One region of the Streptomyces sp. NPDC107654 genome, then DNA from elsewhere that is predicted to be linked to it. Evidence: riboswitches for the same ligand, from Rfam matches in the RefSeq annotation. Region 1 holds a riboswitch; each other region holds the start of a gene.

The links. A riboswitch is a leader RNA that binds a small molecule or an ion and turns the genes downstream of it on or off. The one in region 1 is predicted to bind cyclic di-AMP.
Region 2: it holds a riboswitch for cyclic di-AMP, as region 1 does, so the genes downstream of both, ACZ7N4_RS11110 (transglycosylase family protein) here and ACZ7N4_RS16950 (M23 family metallopeptidase) in region 1, are expected to answer to the same signal.
Region 3: it holds a riboswitch for cyclic di-AMP, as region 1 does, so the genes downstream of both, ACZ7N4_RS33905 (M23 family metallopeptidase) here and ACZ7N4_RS16950 (M23 family metallopeptidase) in region 1, are expected to answer to the same signal.
Region 4: it holds a riboswitch for cyclic di-AMP, as region 1 does, so the genes downstream of both, ACZ7N4_RS08630 (C40 family peptidase) here and ACZ7N4_RS16950 (M23 family metallopeptidase) in region 1, are expected to answer to the same signal.

The regions. Positions count from the first base shown of each region.
Region 1 is NZ_JBVKBI010000008.1:224,326-231,201, forward strand. It holds gene ACZ7N4_RS16945 (GntR family transcriptional regulator) at 10-696, opposite strand; gene ACZ7N4_RS16950 (M23 family metallopeptidase) at 914-1,669, opposite strand; cyclic di-AMP (ydaO/yuaA leader) riboswitch at 1,682-1,842, opposite strand; gene ACZ7N4_RS16955 (M16 family metallopeptidase) at 2,051-3,439, opposite strand; gene ACZ7N4_RS16960 (M16 family metallopeptidase) at 3,436-4,839, opposite strand; gene ACZ7N4_RS16965 (DNA gyrase/topoisomerase IV subunit A) at 5,490-6,876, shown strand, end outside.
Region 2 is NZ_JBVKBI010000005.1:101,572-108,447, reverse strand. It holds gene ACZ7N4_RS11120 (cytochrome P450 family protein) at 1-912, shown strand, start outside; gene ACZ7N4_RS11115 (transglycosylase family protein) at 1,081-2,142, shown strand; cyclic di-AMP (ydaO/yuaA leader) riboswitch at 2,326-2,502, shown strand; gene ACZ7N4_RS11110 (transglycosylase family protein) at 2,507-3,226, shown strand; gene eno (phosphopyruvate hydratase) at 3,566-4,861, shown strand; gene ACZ7N4_RS11100 (FtsB family cell division protein) at 4,965-5,441, shown strand; gene ACZ7N4_RS11095 (DUF501 domain-containing protein) at 5,489-6,025, shown strand; gene ACZ7N4_RS11090 (Ppx/GppA phosphatase family protein) at 6,022-6,876, shown strand, end outside.
Region 3 is NZ_JBVKBI010000029.1:21,998-28,873, reverse strand. It holds gene ACZ7N4_RS33935 (DHA2 family efflux MFS transporter permease subunit) at 1-589, shown strand, start outside; gene ACZ7N4_RS33930 (GTP cyclohydrolase II) at 693-1,319, opposite strand; gene ACZ7N4_RS33925 (MarR family winged helix-turn-helix transcriptional regulator) at 1,429-1,959, opposite strand; gene ACZ7N4_RS33920 (dihydrofolate reductase family protein) at 2,024-3,154, shown strand; tRNA gene ACZ7N4_RS33915 (tRNA-Met) at 3,253-3,326, opposite strand; gene ACZ7N4_RS33910 (PP2C family protein-serine/threonine phosphatase) at 3,450-4,721, shown strand; cyclic di-AMP (ydaO/yuaA leader) riboswitch at 4,878-5,044, shown strand; gene ACZ7N4_RS33905 (M23 family metallopeptidase) at 5,054-6,091, shown strand; gene ACZ7N4_RS33900 (aldo/keto reductase) at 6,163-6,876, shown strand, end outside.
Region 4 is NZ_JBVKBI010000004.1:77,173-84,048, reverse strand. It holds gene ACZ7N4_RS08640 (M23 family metallopeptidase) at 1-945, shown strand, start outside; gene pcrA (DNA helicase PcrA) at 986-3,475, opposite strand; cyclic di-AMP (ydaO/yuaA leader) riboswitch at 3,738-3,907, shown strand; gene ACZ7N4_RS08630 (C40 family peptidase) at 3,918-5,300, shown strand; gene ACZ7N4_RS08625 (hypothetical protein) at 5,320-5,673, opposite strand; gene ACZ7N4_RS08620 (C40 family peptidase) at 6,074-6,876, shown strand, end outside.

The DNA.
Region 1 (6,876 bases):
GCGCCCGTGTTAATGCCGCGAACCCGACGTGTGTACGGGGTGTTGCGAAGTCCTCACACGCTCGGCCGCCACCGAAAAGCGCAGTCGACGGGCGTCCGCCGCCCGCTCGGCGTGCAGGGTCGTGAGCGCCCGCGCGCGCTCGGCGTCCCCGCGTGCCACCGCGTCCACGATCGCCCCGTGCTCCGCCCAGGACTCCACGGGGCTCTTCGGCGCCTCCACCGTGTACATCCAGGCGATCTTGTACCGCAGCCGCGTGAGCGTGGAGGTCAGTGAGGGGCTGCCACAGGCCTGGGTGAGCGTCTCGTGGAACCAGCCGCCCAGCGAGCGGAGATCCTCGCTGCCGCCCCTCCTGGCCCGCTCCTGCCCCAGCCGGACCAGGCCGCGCAGCACCTTCAGATGGGCCTCGGTCCGCCGCCGGGCGGCCCGGGCGGCGCCCAGCGGCTCCAGCAGCATCCGCATCTCCAGCAGGTCGGCTGCCTCCTGCTCGGTCGGCTCGGCCACGCACGCGCCCGCGTGCCGGCGCGTCACGACGAACCCCTCGGCCTCCAGGGTCCGCAGGGCCTCGCGCACGGGGACGCGCGAGACGCCGTACCGGCGGGCCAGGACTTCCTCGGTGAGCCGGCTGCCGCGCCCGTGGACGCCGGCGACGATGTCGTCCCGGATCGCCGTGCACACCGAATGCGCCGGAATACGCATGACCGACCTCCGCCTCGATCCCCGTGAAACGCCGACGAAAGACGTGTACGCCGACGATGGACGGGTGTTTCCGTGACTCTATTCCAATGAGCCGGAATTTCCGACGGCGGGCGGCGATCCATGGATATTTTTTGGTCAGCACATCCGGCGGACACAGTGAAGAACGGCGAAAGCCCCGGCTCGATGAGCCGGGGCTTCGGACAGCCGTGCGGTGGCGTCAGATGTTCACGCCGTGCCTGCGGAGGTAGGCGACGGGGTCGACGTCCGAGCCGTACTCGGGGGACGTGCGCGCCTCGAAGTGCAGGTGCGGGCCGGTGACGTTGCCGGTGGCGCCGGACAGGGCGATCTGCTGGCCCGGCACGACCTTCTGGCCCACCGTGACGCCGATGGACGACAGGTGCCCGTACTGGGTGTACATGCCGTCGGCCATCCGGATCACGATCTGGTTGCCGTACGCGCCGCCCCAGCCGGTGGAGACGACCGTGCCCGAACCCACCGCGTGGACGGCCGTGCCGCTGGCCGCGTGGAAGTCGATGCCGGTGTGCGAGCCGGAGGACCACAGGGAACTGCTGGCCTGGTAGGCGGTGGAGACGTACGAGTGCGCGATCGGGGCGACGAAGGTGTTCAGCAGCTTGCGCTCCGCCTCGCGGGCGGCACGGGCCTTGGCCGCCCGCACCTCCTCGGCCCGCTTGGCGGCGGCCTTCGCCGCGGCCTCCTCGGCCGCCTTCTGCTCGGCGGCCTGCTGCTGGGCGGCGGCCTGCGCGTCGATCTGCTCGGGGACGTCCTCGGTCACGGCGAGGACGGGGACGAGACCGGTCTGCTCCGCGGAGTTCTCGGCGGCGAGCGCCGGGGAGGCGGCGAGGGTGCCGATGACACCGGTGGTGGTGAGGGCCGCGACGCCGGCCGCCTGAGCCGTGGTCCGCTTGACCCGGCCGGGCTTGCGATGCTTCCCGGTGGCGCACATGAACGCCATGAAGTGGCTGGTCCTTTCCTTCCCTCTCGCCTACCGGGTTAGCTGACGGGTTCGGAGCAGGAAGGTCTCCTACGAGCCCCCTCGCAGCCGCGCGGGCGCCCGATTCACCCCAGGGACGGTGGGTCCCCGGCTCCCCTGGCTCGCGCCGTACGGGGACTCGGCGATGACTGTCCGGTGCCGCGGGTGCGGCGCACTGCCTGACGAACAGCCCGGACGACGCTACGGCGGCCCGCTTTCAATCCTCAAACGGATCCGGGTTTTTGTAGCGCATCCCACAGGGCAGACAGGCAACCTCCGCCCCAAAACGGGCATCTGAGGGAGCGAGTGGAACAGCGGGGCCCTGACGACCCGTAGGTCGCCAGGGCCCACGCGCGCGCGGCGCTACTCGGCCGCCACCACGGTCACTTCGCCGATGCCGAGCGCCTCCACCGGCGCCTTGATCTGCGAAGCGTCACCGACGAGGACGGTCACCAGGCGGTCCACGGGGAAGGCGTTCACGACGGCCGCGGTGGCCTCCACCGTGCCCGTGGCGGCCAGCTGCTGGTACAGCGTCGCCTGGAAGTCGTCGGGCAGGTGCTGCTCGACCTGGTCGGCCAGCGTGCTCGCGACGGCCGCCGCGGTCTCGTACTTCAGCGGGGCCACGCCGACGAGGTTCTGCACGGCGACGTCCCGCTCGGCGTCGGTCAGGCCCTCCGCCGCGACGGTCCGCAGCACCTTCCACAGGTCGTCCAGCGCCGGGCCGGTGTTCGGCGTGTCCACGGAGCCGCTGATGGCGAGCATCGCCGCGCCCGTGCCGTCGGGCGCGGACCTGAGGACCTGCCCGAAGGAGCGCACGCCGTAGGTGTAGCCCTTCTCCTCGCGCAGGACGCGGTCCAGGCGGGAGGTGAGGGTGCCGCCGAGGCAGTACGTGCCGAGCACCTGGGCGGGCCAGACGCGGTCGTGCCGGTCGGGACCGATCCGGCCGATGAGCAGCTGCGTCTGGACGGCACCGGGCCGGTCCACGATGACCACGCGCCCGGTGTCGTCGGCGGTCACCGGCGGCACCGGCCGGGGCTCGCCCGGGGTGCCCGTCCAGGCGCCCAGGGTGTCGCCGAGCAGCTCGTCCAGGTCGATGCCGGTCAGGTCGCCGACGACGACCGCGGTGGCCGTGGCGGGCCGCACATGACGGTCGTAGAAGGCGCGCACGGCCGCCGCGTCGATCTTCTCGACCGTCTCCTCGGTGCCCTGGCGCGGCCGGGACATGCGCGAGGTGGCCGGGAACAACTCCTTGGAGAGTTCCTTGGCCGCGCGGCGGGCGGGGTTGGCCAGCTCGTGCGGGATCTCGTCCAGGCGGTTGCGGACGAGCCGCTCGACCTCGCCCGGGGCGAAGGCGGGCGCGCGCAGGGCGTCGGCGAGCAGGCCGAGGCCCTTGGCCAGGCGGGAGGCCGGGACCTCCAGGCCGAGCCGGACGCCGGGGTGGTCGGCGTGGGCGTCCAGGGTGGCCCCCGCACGCTCCAGCTCGGCCGCGAACTCCTCGGCGGAGTGCTTGTCGGTGCCCTCGGAGAAGGCCCGCGCCATGATCGTGGCGACGCCGTCCAGGCCGGCCGGCTCGGCGTCCAGGGGCGCGTCCAGCAGCACCTCGACGGCGACGACCTGCTGGCCCGGGCGGTGGCAGCGCAGCACGGTCAGGCCGTTGTCGAGCGTGCCGCGCTCGGGCGCCGGGAACGCCCACGGCCTGGCCTCGCCCGGCTGCGGCTGGGGGTGGAAGTCCATCGTGGCGAGCTGGGTCACTTGGCCGTCTCCTCGTTCTCGGTCTCGTCGCGGCCCGCCTCCACGGTCGCTTCCTGCTCCGGGTCCTCGGGAACCCCGGCGTCCGGGACTGCCTCAGGGGACTTCGGCTCGTAGACGAGGACCGCGCGGTTGTCGGGCCGCAGACGGGCCTTGGCCACCTCCTGGACCTCCTCCGGGGTCACCTCCAGGACGCGGTTGACGGCGGTCAGGGCGAGCTGCGGGTCGCCGAACAGGACGGCGTACCGGCACAGTTCGTCGGCGCGGCCGGCGACCGTGCCGAGCCGGTCCAGCCACTCGCGCTCCAGCTGGGCCTGGGCGCGCTCCATCTCCTCGGGCGTGGGGCCCTCCGCGGCGAACCGGGCCAGCTCCTCGTCGATGGCGGTCTCGATGACGGGCACCTCGACGTCACCGGAGGTCTTCACGTCCAGCCAGCCCATGGAGGGCGCGCCGGCCAGGCGCAGCAGGCCGAAACCGGCCGCGACGGCCGTACGGTCGCGGCGCACCAGCCGGTTGTACAGGCGGGAGGACTCGCCGCCGCCGAGGATGGTCAGGGCGAGGTCGGCCGCGTCGCACGCGCGCGTGCCGTCGTGCGGGAGCCGGTAGGCGGCCATCAGGGCGCGTGCCGGGACCTCCTCCACGACGACCTCGCGCTTCTGCTCGCCGATGACGTCCGGGAGGGATCCGTCGCGGGGGGCGGGCTTGCCGTCGTGGGACGCGATGGAGCCGAAGTACTTCTCGACCCAGGCGAGGGTCTGCTGGGGGTCGATGTCACCGACCACGGAGAGCACCGCGTTGTTCGGCGCGTAGTAGGTGCGGAAGAACTGGCGGGCGTCCTCCAGGGTGGCCGCGTCCAGGTCCGCCATCGAGCCGATCGGCGTGTGGTGGTAGGGGTGGCCCTCCGGGTAGGAGAGGGCGGTCAGCTTCTCGAAGGCGGTGCCGTACGGCACGTGGTCGTAGCGCTGGCGGCGCTCGTTCTTGACGACGTCCCGCTGGTTCTCCATGGACTCGTCGTCCAGGGCGGCCAGCAGCGAGCCCATGCGGTCGGCCTCCAGCCAGAGCGCCAGCTCCAGCTGGTGGGCGGGCATGGTCTCGAAGTAGTTGGTGCGCTCGAAACTGGTGGTGCCGTTGAGCGAACCGCCGGCGCCCTGCACCAGCTCGAAGTGGCCGTTGCCCTTCACCTGCGCGGAGCCCTGGAACATCAGGTGCTCGAAGAGGTGAGCCAGGCCGGTACGCCCCTTGACTTCGTGGCGGGAGCCGACGTCGTACCAGAGGCAGACCGCCGCCACCGGGGTCAGGTGGTCCTCGGAGAGCACCACGCGCAGACCGTTGGCCAGCCGGTGCTCGGTCGCTGTCAGGCCTCCGGAGCCTGCCTCGGCTGTGGTCGTGTGACCCATGGGCATGTACGTCCCTTCGCGAGCGGAGGCGGTTGATGGAAACCGCTGTTTTCCTGCCGGTCCTGCCACTGTATGCAAAGCGTGCGGGGGCTTCGCGAAGTTCCCGCGGGACGTACGCCCACAGCGGATCCCGGGGTGCGCCCGAGCGCCCGGGCGGGTCGGGGTCGGGTCGGGGTCGGGCCGGGTTTGGGTCGAGTCGCGGTCGCGGTCGCGGTCGAGCCGGTTCTCGGTCTGGTCGGGTCGGGGTTGGGTCGCGGTCCGGTCGGGCCGGGTCGGGTCGGGTCGCGGTCCGGTAGGGCCGGGTCGGCGCGGTCAAGCCGGGTCTTGCTCTGGTCCGACGCGGTCGGGCTGTGGTCGGGGCGCGGTAGGGCCGTGGTCGGGGCGCGGTCGCGGATGTCTTCCGGCGCCCCGGCCCGGGTGTCTCGCGCTGCCTCATCAGCCCGGCCCGGATGACTCGCGCTTCACCGGCGCCCGGTGCCTGCCGCGGCGCGCGGCCCCGCGTGCCGGGCGACGGGCGACGGGCGACGGGCGACGGGCGACGGGCGACGGGCGACGGGCGATCCTCCGGTACCGGGTCGCGGCACGGGTTGTCAGTGCCTCGGTCCACAATGGTCCGCGTCAGTTCCGTCCATCCTTTCAGCAAGGAGCCGGCAGCGATGGCCCGCCGCAGCACGAAGACCCCGCCGCCCGACGATTCGTTCGAGGAGAGGATCCTCGACATCGACGTCGTGGACGAGATGCGTGGCTCCTACCTGGAGTACGCGTACTCGGTCATCTACTCGCGCGCCCTGCCGGACGCCCGTGACGGCCTCAAGCCGGTGCACCGCCGGATCGTCTACCAGATGAACGAGATGGGCCTGCGCCCCGACCGCGGCTACGTGAAGTGCGCGCGTGTCGTCGGCGAGGTCATGGGCAAGCTGCACCCGCACGGCGACTCGTCGATCTACGACGCCCTGGTGCGCATGGCGCAGCCGTTCTCCATGCGCGTGCCGCTGGTCGACGGCCACGGCAACTTCGGCTCGCTGGGCAACGACGACCCGCCCGCCGCCATGCGGTACACCGAATGCCGGATGGCCGAGGCGACGAGCCTGATGACCGAGTCGATCGACGAGGACACGGTCGACTTCGCACCGAACTACGACGGCCAGGAGCAGGAGCCGGTGGCGCTGCCCGCCGCCTTCCCGAACCTGCTGGTCAACGGCTCCTCCGGCATCGCGGTCGGCATGGCGACGAACATGCCGCCGCACAACCTGCGCGAGGTGATCAACGCCGCGCGCCACCTCATCCGGTTCCCGAACGCCGACCTGGACGCGCTGATGAAGCACGTCCCGGGCCCCGACCTGCCCACGGGCGGCCGGGTCGTCGGCCTGGACGGCATCCGGGACGCGTACGCGACCGGTCGCGGCACCTTCAAGATGCGCGCGACGGTCTCGATCGAGACGGTCACGGCCCGTCGCAAGGGTCTGGTCGTCACCGAACTGCCGTTCACGGTCGGCCCCGAGAAGGTCATCGCGAAGATCAAGGATCTGGTCAACGCGAAGAAGGTCCAGGGCATCGCCGACGTCAAGGACCTCACCGACCGCGAGCACGGCCTGCGTCTGGTCATCGAGATCAAGAACGGCTTCGTGCCGGAGGCGATCCTGGAGCAGCTGTACAAGCTGACCCCCATGGAGGAGTCCTTCGGCATCAACAACGTCGCCCTGGTCGACGGCCAGCCGCTCACCCTGGGTCTGAAGGAGCTGCTGGAGGTCTACCTGGACCACCGCTTCGAGGTGGTCCGGCGCCGCAGCGAGTTCCGCCGGGGCAAGAAGCGGGACCGGCTGCACCTGGTCGAGGGCCTGCTGACCGCGCTGGTCGACATCGACGAGGTCATCCGGATCATCCGGTCCAGCGAGAACTCCGCGCAGGCCAAGGAACGCCTGATGGAGCGCTTCTCGCTGAGCGAGGTGCAGACGCAGTACATCCTCGACACGCCGCTGCGCCGGCTCACCAAGTACGACCGGATCGAGCTGGAGGCGGAGAAGGACAGGCTCACCGCGGAGA
Region 2 (6,876 bases), on a different contig from region 1:
GCCGAGTTCGCCCCCCGGGTGCAGGAGCTGACCGACCACCTCATCGACCAGTTCGCGAAGACGGGGTCCGCCGACCTCATCCACGAGTTCGCCTTCCCGCTCCCCATCTACGCCATCTGCGACCTGCTCGGCGTCCCGCGCGAGGACCAGGACGACTTCCGGGACTGGGCGGGCATGATGATCCGGCACGGCGGAGGCCCCCGGGGCGGGGTCGCCCGGTCGGTGAAGAAGATGCGCGGCTATCTCGCCGAGCTCATCCACCGGAAGCGCGAGGCGCTGCCCGCCGCGCCCACGCCCGGCGAGGACCTCATCTCCGGCCTCATCCGTGCCTCCGACCACGGTGAGCACCTCACCGAGAACGAGGCCGCCGCCATGGCCTTCATCCTGCTCTTCGCCGGCTTCGAGACGACCGTCAACCTCATCGGCAACGGCACCTACGCCCTGCTCACCCACCCCGACCAGCGCGCGCGGCTGCAGACCTCCCTGGCCCGCGGCGAACGGGACCTGCTGGAGACGGGAGTCGAGGAACTCCTGCGCTACGACGGCCCGGTGGAGCTGGCGACCTGGCGGTTCGCCACCGAGCCGCTCACCGTCGGCGGGCAGGACATCGCGCCGGGCGACCCGGTGCTCGTCGTCCTCGCCGCCGCCGACCGGGACCCGGAGCGGTTCGCCGACCCGGACGTGCTGGACCTCGGCCGCCGCGACAACCAGCACCTCGGTTACGGCCACGGCATCCACTACTGCCTGGGCGCGCCGCTGGCCCGCCTGGAGGGCCAGACCGCGCTCGCCACCCTGCTCACCCGCCTGCCCGACCTGCGCCTCGCCGCCGATCCGGCCGAGTTGCGCCGGCGCGGCGGACTCATCATGCGCGGCCTGCGCACCCTGCCCGTCGAGTTCACGCCCACGGCCTGACCACAAGCCCTCCAGGGCAAGATGACAGACGTTCAACTCTGTGATCTTCACGTGATCTGCGCGGCATGAACTTGTGACAAGTGATCGTCTGCCTATACGTTCACCCATCAGCGCGGCGACGGGCTCCATCCGCCGCGCCGGCCCTGCTGTCGCTCGAAAGGCTTCTGCATGCTCTCCGGGAACGGTCGACACCGTCGCCCCCGTCAGGCCCCGGCTCTCCTCGTCGCGGCCGGAGTGACCGGCTCCGCCATCGCCATCCCGCTCCTCGGCGCGGCGAGCGCCAGCGCGGCCGACGGCGGCACCTGGGACAAGGTGGCCGAGTGCGAGAGCGGCGGCTCCTGGAGCGCGAACCCCGGCAACGGGTACTACGGCGGCCTCCAGATCTCCCAGGAGGACTGGAACGCGTACGGCGGCGGGCAGTACGCGGCCAGCCCCGACCAGGCCAGCCGCAACCAGCAGATCGCCGTCGCCGAGAAGATCCTCGCCGACAAGGGCACCACCCCGTGGGCCACCTGCGCCCTGCTGTCCGGCCTGACCACCGACTCGGGCTCCGTGGATGTCGACACGGGCGTCGGCTCCGACGACAAGGGCGGTTCGGGCGGGACATCCGGATCGACCGAGAAGTCCGACACCTCCGGTACGTCCGACCCGTCGGGGTCCTCCGACGACTCCGGTGCGTCAGGTTCGCCGGATTCGCCGTCTTCGACCGGTACCGGCTCCGACGCCGGCTCCGGTTCCTCCGCGGACCCCACGGCCACGCCGACCGGCAAGACGGGCAAGGACGCCGGTGCGGACACCGACTCCACGGGGACCGACACCACCAAGTCCGACAAGTCCGCCTCGCCGGACGCCGGTGACTCCCGGGGGCCCGGTGACGGCTCCGCCCCCGCCACCCCGGAGGCGGGCGTCGAGAACGACCCGCAGCGGGCCGCCGGTTCGTGGAGCCTGGTCGACACCGGGGCGCTCGGTGGCGGACGTCACCGTGGGGCGAGTGCGGACGAAAGCGTGACAAACGGTCAGGACGACGCGTCGGGCCGGCACGCGTCCCGCGGAACGGACACGTACACCGTCCGCCAGGGCGACTCCCTCGTCTCCATCGCCGACTCCCTTGACGTCGACGGCGGGTGGCGCGCGCTCTACGCGGACAACAAGAAGGCCATCGGGTCCGACCCGAACCACATCACCGCCGGTCAGGCGCTGGACGTCGCGGGTGAAACAGACGCGAACTAGGCGGAGTTGACGCCCCATTTGACGCCGTAATGTCCGGTTTGGCGAAAGTGTGGGATGAGTCTCAGAAGCCCTGATCGTCTTTGAAATTCCGCGCGGCGCGTGTCTACGGTCGAGGCCGCTCGTCACCACGAGCCCCGGCGGCCGCAACGCCGAATCCTGCCAGCGGCCACCCGGGAACAGTCGTCGCGTCAAGCGCCGTAGGCAGGAGCGGGGGACCCAAGGTAGGCGCCGGGACCGGCAGTTGAAGCTGGAACCGGCTGGGGGTGAAGCCGCGACTTCCGCGCAAGCGGGAGCGCGGCCGGGCAAACTCAACCGGCCCGAACCCGACAGCTCACCTCGCAGGCGTCGGTGAGGGGATCGATCCATGCTGTTTACCGGCAAGGGCAAGCACCGCCGTCCGTCCAAGGCCGTCCGAGCCGTCGCGCTCGCCGGTGTCACCGGCGCGGCCGTCGCCGCCCCGCTGATGGCGGCCGGCAACGCCTCCGCCGCCACCACCGCCGAGTGGGACAAGGTCGCCCAGTGCGAGTCCGGCGGCAACTGGTCCATCAACACCGGCAACGGCTACTACGGCGGTCTGCAGTTCTCCGCCTCCACCTGGGCCGCCTACGGCGGCACGCAGTACGCCGCCAGCGCCGACCAGGCCTCCAAGTCCCAGCAGATCTCGGTCGCCGAGAAGGTCCTGGCCGCGCAGGGCAAGGGCGCCTGGCCGGTCTGCGGCACGGGCCTGTCCGGCACCCCGTACAACGGCTCCGCCCCGAGCGCCCCCTCGACCTCGGGCGGCACCGGCGGCTCGGGCGGCAGCACCGGTTCGGACGGCACCGCCGCCCGCTCCACCGACCAGCAGTCCACCACCCGCTCCACCACGCGGACCGCCCCGTCGACGGAGAAGACCGTCACCACCCCGACCGGCAAGAAGGTCAAGAAGGGTGACGGCGAGTACAAGGTCGTCGCGGGTGACACCCTGGGAGCCATCGCCCAGCAGCACGGCGTCAAGGGCGGCTGGCACAAGCTGTTCGAGCTGAACAAGGACATCGTCCAGGACGCCAACCTCATCTACCCGGGCCAGCAGCTGCACCTGAAGTAAGAGGAGCGGCCGGCGGACCCCGCGGTCACCGCCGTGCGGGTCCCCCAGGGCCCGCCCGGCCCCCCAAGACCCCGTGCGGGCCACCCCCCGTCCCCACGGGCGCCCCGCCCCGGTGCGTGTTCCCCCGTACGCACCGGGGCGGGGCTTTTTTCTGCCCCGGGAGCACCGAGCTTCCCGAAGCCCTTTGTTTGGCGGCGAAACAAAAGGTACCGTCGGCATGTCCACGGGACGGTCGGTCGGTGGCCGACGCCCCCGGGACGGTTAGGCTCTAGTCGCAAGGCACAGCCGTAAGGCACCCAGCCCCGCACTTCCAGCGTCACATCCAAGAAGGAGATGCTCGTGCCGTCCATCGACGTCGTCGTAGCCCGGGAAATCCTGGACTCCCGAGGCAACCCCACGGTCGAGGTCGAGGTCGGCCTCGACGACGGCAGCACGGGTCGTGCCGCCGTCCCGTCCGGCGCCTCGACCGGCGCCTTCGAGGCCATCGAGCTGCGCGACGGTGACCCGAACCGCTACCAGGGCAAGGGCGTCGAGAAGGCCGTCCTCGCCGTGATCGAGCAGATCGGCCCGGAGCTGGTCGGCTACGACGCCACCGAGCAGCGCCTGATCGACCAGGCCATGTTCGACCTGGACGCCACCGACAACAAGGGCTCCCTCGGCGCCAACGCCATCCTCGGCGTCTCGCTCGCCGTCGCCCACGCCGCCTCCGAGGCCAGCGACCTGCCCCTCTTCCGCTACCTGGGCGGCCCGAACGCGCACCTGCTGCCGGTGCCGATGATGAACATCCTGAACGGCGGCTCGCACGCCGACTCCAACGTGGACATCCAGGAGTTCATGATCGCCCCGATCGGCGCGGAGTCCTTCTCCGAGGCCCTGCGCTGGGGCACCGAGGTCTACCACACGCTGAAGAAGGTCCTGAAGAACAAGGGCCTGTCCACCGGCCTCGGCGACGAGGGCGGCTTCGCCCCGAACCTCGGCTCCAACCGTGAGGCGCTCGACCTCATCCTGGAGGCGATCAAGGAGGCCGGCTACGCCCCCGGCGAGCAGATCGCGCTCGCCCTCGACGTCGCCGCGTCCGAGTTCTACAAGGACGGCTCCTACCTCTTCGAGGGCAAGGAGCGCACGGCCGCCGAGATGACCGAGTACTACGCCGAGCTGGTCGAGGCGTACCCGCTGGTCTCCATCGAGGACCCGCTGTTCGAGGACGACTGGGACGGCTGGAAGACCATCACCGACAAGCTCGGCGACAAGGTCCAGCTCGTCGGCGACGACCTGTTCGTCACCAACCCCGAGCGCCTGGCCCGCGGCATCGAGGAGGGCGCCGCCAACGCCCTGCTGGTCAAGGTCAACCAGATCGGCTCGCTGACCGAGACGCTGGACGCCGTCGAGCTGGCCCAGCGCAACGGCTTCAAGTGCATGATGTCCCACCGCTCCGGCGAGACCGAGGACGTCACCATCGCCGACCTGGCCGTCGCCACCAACTGCGGCCAGATCAAGACCGGCGCCCCGGCCCGCTCCGAGCGCGTCGCCAAGTACAACCAGCTGCTGCGCATCGAGGAGATCCTCGACGACGCCGCGGTGTACGCCGGCCGCAGCGCGTTCCCGCGCTTCCGCGGCGCGATCTCCAAGGGCTGAGCCAACCTGGCGTAAGGCCTAGCCAGTCGTACGTACGTCCCCGCACCCGGTCCCGTACCGTGTCCGGGGACGTACGCGTGTGTGTGAACGGGAGGCGGGGAAGATGGCAGTGAAGGACCGTGACCGGTTCTCCACCGCGACCAGGCTGCGGCTGCTCGGCGAGCAGACGGCCGCCCGGGTCTACCGCTCCCAGACCAAGCGGCAGGCCCGCCGCTCCCGGCTCACCGGCCGAGCGGCCCTGCTCGCGCTGGTGCTCTGCTCCCTGGTCGTCGCCCTCGCCTATCCGATGCGGCAGTACGTCTCCCAGCGCGCGGAGATCGCCGACCTCCGGCGGCAGCGGGAGCAGGCCCGCGAGCGGGTCGGGCAGCTGCGCGACCTGAAGGCGCGCTGGCAGGACGACGCCTACGCCGAGCAGCAGATCCGCCGCCGGCTGCACTACGTGCGTCCCGGCGAGACCGGGTACGTGGTCATCGACCCGGGCGCGGCCAAGCAGTCCCGCGCCGACCTCGGGGCCGCCCACCGGCCCTGGTACGCGAACGTCTGGGACGGCGTCGACAAGTCCGACGCCTCCGACCAGTGAGCCGGCGACACGGCCGGTACGACCAGAAAGCCACTCTGAAAGCAGTCATGGAAACGCCTCCGCCGCCCACTCCGCGCACCGAGCCCACCGACGCGGACGTAGAGGCCTTCAAGCAGCAGCTGGGCCGCCCGCCGCGAGGCCTGAGGGCCATCGCGCACCGTTGCCCGTGCGGTCAGCCGGACGTCGTGGAGACGGCGCCGCGCCTGCCCGACGGCACGCCCTTCCCGACGCTGTACTACCTGACGTGCCCGAAGGCGTCCTCCGCCATCGGCACGCTGGAGGCGAACGGCGTGATGAAGGAGATGACCGAGCGGCTGCAGAGTGATCCCGAGCTGGCCGCCGCCTACCGGGCCGCGCACGAGGACTACGTCCGGCGCCGGGACGAGATCGAGGTCCTCCAGGGCTTCCCGAGCGCCGGCGGCATGCCGGACCGGGTCAAGTGCCTGCACGTGCTCGTCGCCCACTCGCTGGCCGCCGGCCCCGGTGTGAACCCGCTCGGCGACGAGGCCCTGGCGATGCTGCCTCAGTGGTGGAGCAAGGGCGCGTGCGTGACGTTCGACGAGACCGAGGGGGAGCAGCAGTGACCCGTGTCGCCGCCGTCGACTGCGGCACCAACTCCATCCGCCTGCTGGTCGCCGACGCCGACCCGGAGACGGGCGAACTGACCGATCTGGACCGCCGGATGACCATCGTGCGGCTCGGCCAGGGCGTCGACCGCACCGGCCGGCTCGCCCCCGAGGCGCTGGAGCGCACCTTCGCGGCCTGCCGCGAGTACGCGGCCGTCATCAAGGAGTACGGCGCCGAGCGGCTCCGCTTCGTCGCCACCTCCGCCTCCCGCGACGCCGAGAACCGGGACGACTTCGTGCGGGGCGTGCTGGACATCCTCGGGGTCGAGCCGGAGGTCATCACCGGTGACCAGGAGGCGGAGTTCTCCTTCACCGGTGCCACGAAGGAACTCGCCGGCCGCACCGACCTGACCCGGCCCTACCTGGTCGTGGACATCGGCGGCGGCTCCACGGAGTTCGTCGTCGGCGACGACCACGTGCGCGCCGCCCGGTCGGTGGACGTCGGCTGCGTGCGGATGACCGAGCGGCACCTGGTGCACGAGGGCCGGGTGAGCGACCCGCCCACCGAGGAGCAGATCGCCGCCATAAGGGCCGACATCGAGGCCGCCCTGGACCTCGCCGAGCAGACGGTCCCGCTGCGCGAGGCGCGGACTCTGGTGGGCCTGGCGGGCTCCGTCACCACGGTGTCCGCGATCGCCCAGGAGCTGCCCGCGTACGACTCCGCGCGCATCCACCACTCCCGGATCTCCCGGGACCGCGTCCGCGAGATCACCGACTGGCTGCTGCGTTCCACCCACGCCGAGCGCGCCGCGGTCCCCTCCATGCACCCGGGCCGGGTCGACGTCATCGGTGCGGGCGCCCTCGTCCTG
Region 3 (6,876 bases), on a different contig from region 1:
GCTGCGCGACCGCTCCTTCGCCGCCGGCGCCGGCACGCTCGCCCTGTTCACCTGCGGCTACTTCGGCTCGACGCTGCTCGGCCCGCTGTACTGGCAGCAGGAGCGGGGCCTGAGCGCCACGACGGCCGGGCTGCTGGGCGCGCCGGTGGGTCTCGTCGTCGGTACGACGATGCAGGTCGCGGCGCGGAAAGTCGACCGGGTGGCCCCGCGCCGGCTGATCCCGGCCGGCATCGTGGTGGCCGCCCTCGGGATGGCGCTGACGGCCTGGCAGTCGGGGGTGCCGGGCGTCGAGCCCTGGCGCATGGTGGTGTCGGCCATGGTGATGGGCGCCGGCGCCGGCATGGTGCTGATGCCCACGATCACCACCGCGAGCCGCGCCCTCCCCGGGGAGCGCCTGGCCGCGGCGAGCACCGCCCTGAGCATCACGTCCCAACTGGGCGCCGCGATCGGCACGGCCGGCCTCTCCCTGATCCTCTCGTCGGCACCCCCCGGCCCCCCGGCCTTTCGCACGTCGTTCGCGGCGGCAGCCACCCTCCTGATCCTCTCCGCGCTCCCCGCCCTCCTCCTCCCCACCCGCCCCCGGCAGTGAGTGGCAGATGCGTTCCCCATGCCCGAGGTGAACCCGGAGGTCAGAGGGGAGGACATCCGGACGGTGCGGAACGGATCCGCCACTCCCCGCCGGATGGGGCGCCTCAGCCGACGACCGGTTCCGGGAGGGGGAGGGTGTGGTGGGTCCGGAGGGCCTTCGCCCGGAGGTAGTGGACGTTGTGGGCCGTGGTGAAGACGCCGGTCGGTACGCGGTCCCGGACCGCGATGCCCAGTGAGCGCAGCTGCCCGGCCTTGTCGGGGTTGTTGGACAGCAGGTCCAGCTCGGTGACGCCGAGGGCGGTGAGCATCTGCGCGGCGGCCGTGTAGTCGCGGGCGTCCTCCGGGAGGCCGAGGGCGGCGTTCGCCTCGTACGTGTCGAGGCCCTGGTCCTGGAGGGCGTAGGCGTCGAGCTTGTTGTAGAGGCCGATGCCCCGGCCCTCCTGGCGGAGGTAGAGCAGGACGCCGCCGTGGCCGGCGATGCGCTCGACCGCCTCGCGCAGCTGGGGGCCGCAGTCGCAGCGGGCCGAGCCGAAGACGTCACCGGTGAGGCACTCGGAGTGCAGCCGGACCAGCGGGACGGGGCCGGGGTCGCCGAGGACGAGGGCGAGGTGCTCCCGGCCGTCGGTGAGGCCGTGGAAGGTGACGAGGTCCGCGTCGGCGCCGTAGCCGTCGGCGAAGCGCAGCGGTACCCGGACGCGGGCGCGCGGGGTGGCTGCGGGGAAGTCGGGCATGCGGGTCCCTCCGGGAGCAGTGCTTCAGATTTGAAGCAGCGGTCGAGCGGACCCTACCTCTGCTTAAAAGTTAAAGCAATTAGGCCGGGGTCCCCGGGCGGGCGGTGCTTCAGGAGGCCGGGGGCGGCGAGGGCGGGCAGGGCGAGCGGCGTCGCCAGGGCACGTCGTCGGTGCCGGCCTCGGTCTCCCCGCCCTGCAGTCCCCGCAGGATCCCCGTGCAGATCTCCTCCAGCTGCCCCACCTGCTCCTCGGTCAGCCGGTCGAACAGCAGGGAGCGGACCGTCTCGACGTGCCCGGGTGCCGTACGCTCCAGTACGGCCGTCCCCTCGTCCGTCAGCACCGCGAGCGAGCTGCGCTTGTCCCGGCGGCAGTCCTCCCGGCGCACGAGGCCGTCCCGCTCCAGCCGGGTGACCACGTACGTCAGCCGGCTGCGCGTGATCTTCAGCGTCTCCGCGAGGTCGGTCATGCGCAGCCGGTGCTCGGGCGCGTCGGAGAGGTTGGCCAGCACCGAGTAGAACAGGTGCGGCATGCCGCCCTCCTGCTGGAGCTGCCGGTCGATCGCGTCCTCCAGGAGGCGGGAGGCGGCGATGTAGGCGCGCCAGGCGCGCTGCTCCTCGGGGGTGAGCCAGCGGGTCGTCATGCCGCCAGTGTAGGTTTGTTTAAAACTTGAACCAAGCCGTCCGCCTCCGGAAGAGAGGGCGCCGATGCCCCTGCCGTACGTGCTGCTGTCCGCCGCCGTCTCCCTCGACGGCTACCTGGACGACACCGGCCCCGAGCGGCTCCTGCTGTCCGGCCCGGCCGACTTCGACCGGGTCGACGCGGTACGGGCCTCCGTCGACGCCATCCTCGTCGGCGCCGGCACGATCCGCGCCGACAACCCCCGTCTGCTGGTCAACTCCGCCGAGCGGCGCGCGGCCCGGGTGGCGGAGGGCAGGCCGGAGTACCCGCTGAAGGTCACCGTCACGGCCACCGGCGACCTCGACCCGGGGGCCAACTTCTGGCACACCGGCGGGGAGAAACTCGTCTACAGCACCGACCGGGGCGCCGAGCGGGCAGCCCGCCTCCTGGGGCGCACCGCGGACGTCGTCCCGCTCGGCGCCGCCCTCGACTGGCGGGCCCTGCTGGAGCACCTGCACGACGAGCGCGGCGTCGGGCGCCTGATGGTCGAGGGCGGCGGCACGGTCCACACCCAGCTCCTCCGCCAGGGCCTCGCCGACGAGCTGCAGCTGGTGCTCGCCCCGCTGTTCGTCGGCGACCCGGCGGCCCCGCGCCTGTTCGGACCCGGCGGCTACCAGGCCGGACGCCTGCGCCTGCTCGACACCCGCCGGATCGAGGACGTCGTCCTCATGCGGTACGTGCCCACCGCCCCCGGCACCGGCCCGCTGTCCACCGCCGCCGACCGCCACTGGCTGCGCACCGCCTGCGAACTCGCCACGCTGTGCCCGCCCTCGCAGACGGCGTTCAGCGTCGGCGCGGTCGTGGTCGCCGCCGACGGTACGGAGCTGGCCCGCGGGTACTCGCGCGAAGGCGCCGATCCCGTGGCCCACGCGGAGGAGGCTGCCCTCGCCAAGATCGATCCGGCCGAGCCCCGGCTGTCCGGCGCCACCGTGTACAGCAGTCTGGAGCCGTGCGCCCGCCGTGCGTCGCGTCCGGCGCCGTGTGCCGAGCTGATCCTTCGGGCGGGGGTGCGCCGGGTGGTCACCGCCTGGCGCGAACCCGACACGTTCGTCGCCTCGGCCGACGGCACGGGCGTGCTGACCGCCGCAGGCGCGCAGGTCGTCGTACTCCTCGAGCTGGAGGATCTCGCCAAGGCGCCGAACGCCCACCTGCCGTGAACGCCCCGGCCGTCCGCCGCCGGCCGCGTCGCGGGCGCGGCGGGGGCGGAAACACCCAGGGCCCGGAATCCTTGGGATTCCGGGCCCTGGGCCTTCAGTAGCGGGGACAGGATTTGAACCTGCGACCTCTGGGTTATGAGCCCAGCGAGCTACCGAGCTGCTCCACCCCGCGTCGTTGTGACTCCAGTGTACGTCATTCTCGGGGCCGCTCGCACACCCCTTTGGTCCACAGCGGTAGCCGCCCGCTCCGGGGCCCGGAAACCTGGAGGCACGTCGGACATGTGGGAGACACGCGGTGCGCCCTGGACAGGTGGAGGAGAGCCCGTACGCCAGGGCGGGAGGCCGGTTCCCCGGTGACCCCGTGCCCGCCCCGGGCCTCGGCGCCGGGCCGGTGCCGGTACGGGCCCGGCGCCGTCCGAGCCCGCGTGCGCAGGCCCGCGCCCTGCCGGCCCTGCTGATCGTCTGCGGAATCGGCTACGGCCTGCTCACCCCGCAGCAGTTCACCCCCGTACCGTTCTTCACCGCGGCCCCGCTGATCGCCGCGCCCCTCTCCTCGCTGCGCACCACCGTGCTCACCGGCCTCGCCTCCCTCGCCGCCGCCTACGCCGTGCACGCCGACGCGGGGGTCCATCCGGCCGTGGGCACGCTCACCGACGTGGTCACCGTCGCCACCGTCGCCCTGCTGGCCGTCGCCATCAACCGGGTCGTCCGCCGCGGTGACCGGAAGCTCGCCTCGGCCCGGGAGATCGCCGAGGCCGCCCAGCGGGCCGTCCTGCCGGACCCCGACCCCCGGATCGGCGGCTTCGAGATCGCCGCCCGGTACGAGGCGGCACGGCAGGACGCGTTCATCGGCGGCGACCTGTACGCGGTGCAGGACACCCCGTACGGCGTCCGGCTGGTCGTCGGGGACGTGCGCGGCAAGGGCATGGGCGCGGTCGCCGCCGTGGCCGTGGTGATCGGCGCGTTCCGGGAGGCGGCCGAGCAGGAGGCCACGCTGGAGGAGGTGGCCGAGCGGCTGGAGCGGGCACTGGCCCGTGAGGGCACCCGGCGCGACGGGATCGACGCCTTCGAGGGGTTCACCACGGCGGTCCTCGCCGAACTCCCGCACGGCGACGGTGTCGTACGGATCGTCAACCGCGGCCACCCGCCGCCGCTGCTGCTGCACGCCGACGGCACCCTGCGCGTCCTGACCCCGGGCGAGCCCGCGCTGCCGCTCGGCATGGCCGGGCTGGGCCGGTGGCCGGACCGGGCCGCCGAGGCCGCCTTCCCCGGCGGCGCCACCCTGCTCCTGTACACCGACGGCCTGTCCGAGGCCCGGGACGCCCACGGCCGCTTCTACGACCCCGAACGGCGGCTCGCCGGGCGCGCCTTCCCCGGCCCGGCCGCGCTGCTCGAACGGCTCGCGGCCGAGGTGCGCCGGCACTCCGGCGGCGGCATGACCGACGACATGGCGCTGCTCGCCGTGCGGCGTCCCCCACGGGACGTCACCGACGGTGAGTGCGCGAGCGCCGTACGCATAACATCTGAGTCACCATCAAAACCTGAAGTGACTCCTGAACACTGCTGAAGGCCGGTCAACTCGCCGGGTTTGGCGGAGTAATGGGTGATACATCCGCCGGTAAAGACCTTAATGATCAAGTCGAACGGCTTGGAAAGTGACTGTCGGGTCTATTAACGTTCGATAACGCAGCGCGGTCGTCCCAGCCGTCACAAGAGGCGGCTCCGTGCGCACGCGCCGAATCCCGCAAGGGAGCCGGGGAACCACCATTCTGGGGTGAATCACGCGGGTACCGCCGTGAACTCATGGAGTCCACGACCGGTATACGCGCGTAGGAGACCTTCCTGCTCCGAACCCGTCAGCTAACCCGGTAGGCGGAGGAAGGAAAGGAGCACGCCCGCGTGGCGTCCAACCGGCCTGTCCCCGAAGCCCCGTTCATACCGGCACAGCGCGACGACGAGACGTTCGGCCACGTCGCCCGCCGCGCCGAAGAGGGCCCGTGGGAGGAGTGGAACCCCACCGCGGAATCCGTCGCCCCGGTCCGCGGCCGGCACCGCGTCGCCAAGCAGCGCGGCGGCTTCGCGCGCAGCTCCACCGTCCTCGGCGTCGGCGTCATCGCCGCGGTCGGCGCGGGCGGCATGGCCAGCGCCAACACCGGTAAGCCACCGGTCTCCCTCTCCCTGCCCGACATGCCCTCCGTCGGTTCCCTCTTCGACGACGGCTCCGCCGACACCCAGGCCGCCGAGGCCGGCACCACCGCGCTGAGCAGCGTCGGCGTGACCACAGCCGACGGCGAGGACAGCACCGACGCGGGCGAGGCCCTGCGCAACCGGATCATGGCCCAGGCCGAGCAGCAGCAGGGCCAGGCCGAGAGCAAGGCCACCGCCGTCGCCCTCGCCACCGCCGAGAAGCAGGCCGCCGACGCCGCCGCCAAGGCCGAGAAGCAGGCCGCCGCCAAGGCCGCCGAGGCCAAGGAGGAGGCGGAGGCCGCCGCCGCGAAGAAGGCCGAGAAGGAGCGGCTGGCCAAGCTGGCCGAGCAGTACACGCTGCCGACCTCCTCGTACACGATCACCTCGACCTTCGGCCAGGCCGGGTCGATGTGGTCCTCCGGCCACCACACCGGCCTCGACTTCGCCGCCCCCACCGGCACCCTGATCAAGGCCGTCCACAGCGGCACGGTCACCGAGGCGGGCTGGGCCGGCGCCTACGGCTACCGCACGATCCTCACCCTCGACGACGGCACCGAGCTGTGGTTCTGCCACCAGTCCTCGATCAGCGTCACGGCCGGCCAGAAGGTCTCCACCGGCGAGGTCATCGGCCGCGTCGGCGCCACCGGCAACGTCACCGGCCCGCACCTGCACCTGGAGGTCCACCCCGGCGGCCAGCCCACCGGCATCGACCCGATGGCGTGGCTGCACGGCAAGGGCCTCACCCCCTGAGCGATCCCCTCCGCCGAAATCCGGCGCCGGTGGCGGAATGCGATCATCCGCCGCCGGCGTTGACATGACGTATGACGTCACTACGTAAACTCGGCACTTCCGACCTCGAGGTCTTCCCGCTCTCCCTGGGCGGCAACGTCTTCGGCTGGACCGCCGACGAGGAGACCTCCTTCGCCGTCCTGGACGCCTACAGGGCGGCCGGCGGCAACTTCATCGACACCGCCGACGCCTACTCCGCCTGGATCGAGGGCAACCAGGGCGGCGAGTCCGAGACGATCATCGGCAAGTGGGTCAAGGCCCGCGGCAACCGCTCCGACGTCGTGATCGCCACCAAGGTCAGCCAGCACCCCGAGTACCAAGGACTGTCCGCCGCCAACATCAAGGCCGCCGCCGACGCCTCCCTGCGCCGCCTGGGCACCGACTACATCGACCTCTACTACACCCACTTCGACCAGCCCGAGGTGCCGGTCGAGGAGATCATCGGCGCGCTGGACGAGCTGGTGAAGGCCGGCAAGGTCCGGCACATCGCCGCCTCCAACATCGGCGCCGAGCGCCTGAAGGCCTCCCTCGACTTCTCCGACCGCGAGGGCCTCGCCCGCTACGTCGCCCTCCAGCCCCACTACAACCTGGTCTCCCGCGACACCTACGAGGGCCCGCTGCAGGACCTCGCGGCCCGGGAGGGCCTCGCCGCGGTCCCGTACTTCGCCCTCGCCGCGGGCTTCCTCACCGGCAAGTACCGGCCCGGCACGACCGTGGACAGTGCCCGCGCCGGCCGGGCCCGGGAG
Region 4 (6,876 bases), on a different contig from region 1:
CAGATGCCCACCGCGACGTTCGAGGCGGTCGGTGACGCGTCGGCCGCCTTCGAGCAGATGCCGTACGAGGACGCCGACTTCGGCGACCAGCCCGCCGACGGGGGCGAGCCGGACTCCACCGGTGAACTGCCCGCCGTGACCGGCCTGCTGGACGGCCAGGAGGAGTTCAGCCCGGCGCCCGCGACCCGCGCGGGCTCGCGCAGCGGGGCGCGCTCCCGGCGCCGCACACCCGCCAAACGCTCCGCGCTGCTGACCGTCGCCGTGCCGTCGGCCTGTGTCATGGGGGTCGCCGGGATCGCCGCCGCCTCGGTCGGCGCGCTAACCGACGACTCCAAGGACACCTCCACCAGCGCTGCGGACGCCCAGCCGGTCAAGCCGTCGGTCGCCAACAGCAAGCTGGACAGCCAGCTCAAGACGCTCTCCGCCGGCGCCACCGACTTCGCCGACCGGGCGAGCCGCACCCAGGAGCGGATCGACCTCAAGGCGCAGCAGGAGCTGGAGAAGAAGAAGGCGGCCGCGGAGGCCGCGCTCAAGGAGCGGCTGCGCCCCAAGTTCGCGCTGCCGGTGGCGCAGCACGGACTGAGCGCCTACTTCGGCCAGGCGGGCATCAACTGGATGTCCGTGCACACCGGCATCGACTTCCCGGTCTCGTACGGCACCACGGTCATGGCCGCCACCGACGGCACGGTCACCACGAAGTGGAACAGCGCCTACGGCAACATGCTGATCCTGACGGCGAAGGACGGCACGGAGACCTGGTACTGCCACCTGTCGAGCTACCGCGTCGCCTCCGGTGCGACCGTCAAGGCGGGCCAGCCGATCGCCTACTCCGGCAACTCCGGCAACTCCACCGGCCCTCACCTGCACTTCGAGGTACGTCCTGCGGGCGGGGCGGCCATAGACCCGCTGCCGTGGCTGCGGAGCCACGGACTGGACCCCACCTAGACCCCCGGGCCCCGCTCTCCAGCGGGGCCCTTTCGGTCCGCTACAGCTTCTCCACCGGCGCGTACCGCAGCAGCAGCCGCTTCGGCTTGGCGTCGCCGAAGTCGATCGTCGCCTCCGCGTTGGCGCCCGTGCCCTTCACCGCGACGACCGTGCCGAGCCCGAACTGGTCGTGCGTGACCCGGTCGCCGACGGCCAGCCCGACCACCGGTTTCTCCGCCGTGCGCCGCGTGGCGAACCCGGACGCGCCGGACGCCGAGGAACGCGACCGCGTCGAGGACAGCGAGGCCGCGATCCCGGACGCCGGCCCGGAGGACACCGGCGCCGCCGCCCCCGTCCGCTTCCACTCCACGTGGGTGGGCGGGATCTCCTCCAGGAAGCGGGAGGGCGGGTTGTACGACGGCTGGCCCCAGGCGCTGCGCATCGCCGACCGCGTGAGGTACAGCCGCTCCCGCGCACGCGTGATGCCGACGTAGGCCAGGCGCCGCTCCTCCTCCAGCTCCTTGGTCTGGCCGAGGGCGCGCATGTGCGGGAAGACGCCGTCCTCCATGCCGGTCAGGAACACGACCGGGAACTCCAGGCCCTTCGCGGTGTGCAGGGTCATCAGGGTGATGACGCCGTCGCCGTCCTCCTCGTCGGGGATCTGGTCGGAGTCGGCGACCAGGGCGACCTGCTCCAGGAAGTCGGCGAGCGTGCTCTGCTCGCCCTCACCGCGCTCCTGCTCGAACTCCAGGGCGACGGCGGCGAGTTCCTGGAGGTTCTCGATCCGGGTCTCGTCCTGCGGGTCGGTGGAGGCCTGCAGTTCGGCCAGGTAGCCGGTGCGTTCGAGGACCGCCTCCAGGACGGTCGCCGGACCCGCGCCGGACTCCACGATGGTGCGCAGGTCCTCCATCAGGGTGTTGAACCGCTTGACCGCGTTGGTGGAGCGCGCGGCCATGCCGTACGCCTCGTCCACCCGCTTCAGGGCCTGCGGGAAGCTGATCTTCTCGCGCTGGGAGAGGGCGTCGATCATCGCCTCCGCGCGCTCGCCGATGCCCCGCTTGGGCACGTTGAGGATGCGGCGCAGCGGCACCGAGTCCTCCGGGTTGGCGAGGACGCGCAGGTAGGCGAGGACGTCCCGGACCTCCTTGCGCTCGTAGAAGCGGACCCCGCCGACGACCTTGTAGGGCAGGCCGACGCGGATGAAGACCTCTTCGAAGACACGGGACTGGGCGTTGGTGCGGTAGAAGACGGCGACGTCTCCCGCGCGCGCGTCGCCCGCGTCGACCAGGCGGTCTATCTCCTCGGCGACGAACTGGGCCTCGTCGTGCTCGGTGTCGGCGACGTACCCGGTGATCCGGGCGCCCTGGCCGGCGTTGGTCCACAGGTTCTTCGGGCGGCGGGACTCGTTGCGCTCGATGACCGCGTTGGCGGCGGACAGGATGGTCTGCGTGGAGCGGTAGTTCTGCTCCAGAAGGATCGTCGTCGCGTTTGGGTAATCCTCCTCGAACTGGAGGATGTTGCGGATCGTCGCGCCCCGGAAGGCGTAGATCGACTGGTCCGCGTCACCCACGACGCAGAGTTCCGCGGGCGGGACGTCGTACTCGCCGGGCGGGGTGTCGGCGTCCTCCGCGGCGCGCTCGCCCGTGCCGACCAGTTCGCGCACGAGCGCGTACTGGGCGTGGTTCGTGTCCTGGTACTCGTCCACCAGGACGTGCCGGAAACGGCGGCGGTAGTGCTCGGCGACGTCCGGGAATGCGCGCAGCAGGTTGACCGTCGTCATGATCAGGTCGTCGAAGTCCAGCGCGTTCGCCTCGCGCAGCCGCGACTGGTACATGGCGTAGGCCTGGGCGAGGGTCTTCTCGAAGCCGTCCGTGGCCTGGGCGGCGAAGTCCTCCTCGTCGATCAGCTCGTTCTTCAAATTGCTGATCTTGGCGCTGAAGGACTTGGGCGGGAAGCGCTTGGGGTCGAGGTCCAGGTCGCGGCAGACCAGGGCCATCAGGCGCTTGCTGTCGGCGGCGTCGTAGATCGAGAAGGACGAGGTGAAGCCGAGCTTCTTGCTCTCCCGGCGCAGGATGCGCACGCACGCGCTGTGGAAGGTCATCACCCACATCGCGTTCGCGCGCGGGCCGACGAGCTGCTCGACGCGTTCCCTCATCTCGCCCGCGGCCTTGTTGGTGAAGGTGATCGCGAGGATCTGGCCGGGGTGGACGTTGCGCTCCGCGAGCAGGTACGCGATGCGGTGCGTCAGCACGCGGGTCTTGCCGGAGCCGGCACCGGCGACGATGAGCAGCGGGGAGCCGGCGTGCACGACCGCGGCGCGCTGGTTCTCGTTCAGCCCCTCCAGGAGTGCCGCCGGGTCGAGCGCGGGACGGGGGGCGCCGTCGCGGTAGTACGCGTCCCGGTCCGGTGGCACGTCGAACTTCCCGCCGAACAGGTCGTCCGGAACCCGCTCCGGAGCGTGGTCGTCCTCGGGCGGCGGCGGGGGCTCCTCCTCGTGCCCGCGAGGGGCCTGGAGGTCCGCCAGGAAGCTGTCGTCAAAGAGGCTGCTCATCGCTCTCCGAGTCTAGGGCGCCCCACCGACAACCGGTCCCCGTCCCCGGAACCCGCCACCGTCGCCGGAGCGTCCGTCTTCCCGCCTACGACGCCTTTCCCCTGCTCACGCACGGGAAGCACCCGGTCACGGACACATGAAACCGCCTCGAGGTCACGGAAATGTATCGGACATACCGCGCACCAACCTTCACAGAAGACACACGAGTTGGCTAGGTTGCCGTCAGGCCGCACGACCCCTCTCCGGCGAACCTCGCCGGGCCGCGCGGCCTCCGCCGAGTCCGGCGCGCCCCGCACGGTGCCCGGAGCCGGGGACCCACCGATCCTGGGGTGAATCGGCCGACTCCCGCCCGGGACGACGCCGTAGGGCAACCCTTCCGAGCATCCCGCCCGAACCCGACAGCTAACCCGGTAGGCGGCAGCACGGGAAGGAGTCGCCTCCCTTGGCGTCGCACCGCAAGCCGCGCCCCGGCGGAACCCCGGGAGCGGGCATCCGCACCCCCGCCCTCGCGGGCCCCGCCCTCGCCACCGCCGCCCTCACCTCGGTGGCCGTCCTGTCCCAGACCGCCGAAGCCGCGCCGGCGGCCGGTGACGGCAGGCCGAGCCTGGAGGAGGTCGAGCGCAAGATCGAGGATCTGTACCGCAGAGCGGAGTCGGCGGCCGAGGCGTCCGCCGCGGGCCGGGAGTGGGGCGGACGGTCGGACCGGGGGGCCGCCCGCGCGGAGCGCGGGACCGGGCGGACGGAACGCGGGACCGGGCCGGATGGGCGAGGGAACGGACCTGCTCAAGGGGCCGAGCGCGGGACCGGGCGGACCGAGCAGGCCGAGCGCCGGGCCGGGTGGGTCGAACGGTCCGGCGGGCGGGGTGCGCGGGGCGACCGGGTCGCGGAGGGCGCCGGGGCGGCCGGGGCGGACGTTCCTCGGCACGGCGCCGACAGCCTTCAGCGGCTCCGGGACGAGGTCGCCCGGCGCGCCCGGCACCGCGCGCTTCCCGGCCTGCGCGGCATGATCCCGGCCCAGCGAGGCACCGGCCGGGACGAGGACGGCCACGCTGCGGCCGCAGGCACCACGGCCGCCGGGGCCACGCTCGCCGGCGGAACCACGCGCACCGGGGGTACGGCTCTCACGCCGCCTGTTCGCCGTACGCCCGTCGCTCCGCCCGTGCCGGACACGGCCGCCCTCGCACCCGTGGGAGCCGGCAGCCTCACCGCCTCCGCCGACGCCCGCGACGCAGCCGTATCGGCCGCCCCACCCGCTCAGGCCACCCGGACCACCAGGGTCGTCGCTCAGGCCGCCGAGGCCGCTCACGCCCGCCACACCGCGGCAGCCCCCGCCCCCACCACCCCGCAGGGCGCCGGCGCCGGCCCCAAGGCGGCCAAGGCCGCCGTGCGGAAAAAGCTCGCCCACGCGCGCGTGCTGCTGTCCGAGCGAATCGTCCAGGCCGCCGCCGCGCCCTCGGGGACGTACGCGACCAAGGCCAGGAAGGCCATCGCGTTCGCCCGCGCCCAGCTCGGCAAGCCGTGCGTGTGGGGTGCGGCGGGTCCGGATTCCTACGACTGCTCGGGCCTCACCCAGGCCGCCTGGAAGTCGGCCGGCGTCACCCTGCCGCGCACCGTCCGCGAGCAGGCCGGCGCCGGGACCCCGGTCGCGCCGGCCGACGCCCGCCCCGGTGACCTCGTCTTCTTCCACGACGACGCCCGCCATGTCGGGCTCTGCACGGGTGACGGCATGGTGATCCACGCGCCCAGGCCGGGCGCGTACGTCCGCGAGGAACCGGTGTCGGGCACCGGCGAGCCGGCCGTCCACAGCGTGGTGCGGCCGGGCTGAGACGGGGGCGCGTCGAGGATCAGGTCCAGAGGACGGCGATGAAGATGTTGGCCGTGGTGAGCAGGCCGACCAGCCCGAAGAGGCCCTTGTCGACCCGTTCCTCGTCGCGCTTCACATAGACCAGGCCGAGGATCACGATCAGCAGGGCCAGCTTCACGCCGATCTTGACGTTGTTGACGTGGTGGTCGTCGGCCTGGTTCAGGCCGACGAGGGCCACGCCGGTGACCAGCATGGTCAGCGCGCCGTGCAGCATCCCGGGCACGAACCGGGCCGTGCCCTGGCCCATCGCCTTCATCTGGGTGAGGAAACCACCGAGCAGCGCGGCGATACCGATGATGTGCAGGCCGACGAAGAGATGGGTGAGTGCGTCCATGGAGCCGGAGCCTAACCGTGAGCCACCGGGCCTCCGCCACCGGGCCGGAACCTTGCATAAATCCGCCCCTTAGCACCCCACAGCACACAGCAGTCCCACTTTCCGCCCTTCGGTCACCACGCACAGTAAATGCGACGACTGCCACCCACCGACGCGGACACATCCGGTCACTTCAGGGACCGTCCGCACCACTTCCGCACACTGCGTTACCAAGTCGTCACTCTCCGGCCTAGCGTCCTCCCCCAGGTGACCGCCTCCCCCACCGCCGTCGGACCGGGAGCGGCAGTCGGTCACCACCGCCGAGAAAGGCCCGGCGACGGCCCGCTCCCCCTGTGCGGGGCCGCCACGGAGCGCTGACCGCTCGGTCACAGGAGACGTACGGAAGGACGTGACGGTCCAGGTGGCATCCCACCGCAAGCCCCCGCAACGCCCGCTCAGCGGCCATACGGCCCGGACGGCGGCCACGCTCGCCCTGGCGGGCGCGGCCGCCGCGACGGTCTTCGACGGGACGGGTCACGCCGAGCCCCGGCTGACGCCGGCGCAGGTGAAGGCCAAGGTGGACACGCTGTACCGGGAGGCCGAGGCCGCCACCGAGAAGTACAACGGGACCAAGGAGAAGGCGGACGCGGCCCAGCGGCGGCTGACCACGCTCCAGGACGAGACGGCCCGCGAGCGGACGAAGCTCGACTCGGCCAGGGAGGCGCTGGGTTCGTTCGCGGCGGCGCAGTACCGCGACGGCGGCATCGACCCGGCCTGGCAACTGGCCCTCTCCAGCGACCCGGACCGGTATCTGGACGGCGCCGCGTTCGCCGAACGGGCCGGTGACCGGCAGGCCGCCGCGGTCTCACGAGTGCGCCGGCAGCTGCGGGAGATCGAGCGGTTGCGCGGTGCCGCGCGCATCGAACTGAGGTCGCTGCGGTCCCGGCAGGCGGAGCTGAACCGGCAGAAGAAGACCGTCACCGGCAAGCTGGACGAGGCCCGGCGGCTGCTGGCGCGGCTGACCCCGCGGCAGCGGACGGAGGTCACCGGTGCCGATGGCGCGGGCGGGGCACACGCCTCACGGTCGGCCGCGGACCCCAGGAAGCCCCTGGAGCGGGCCGGGTCCGCACCGGCCCCCACGGCACGCGCGGCGGCGGCCGTCGCCTACGCCTACGGCAAGCTCGGCAGCCCCTATGTGTGGGGCGCGACCGGCCCGAACGCCTT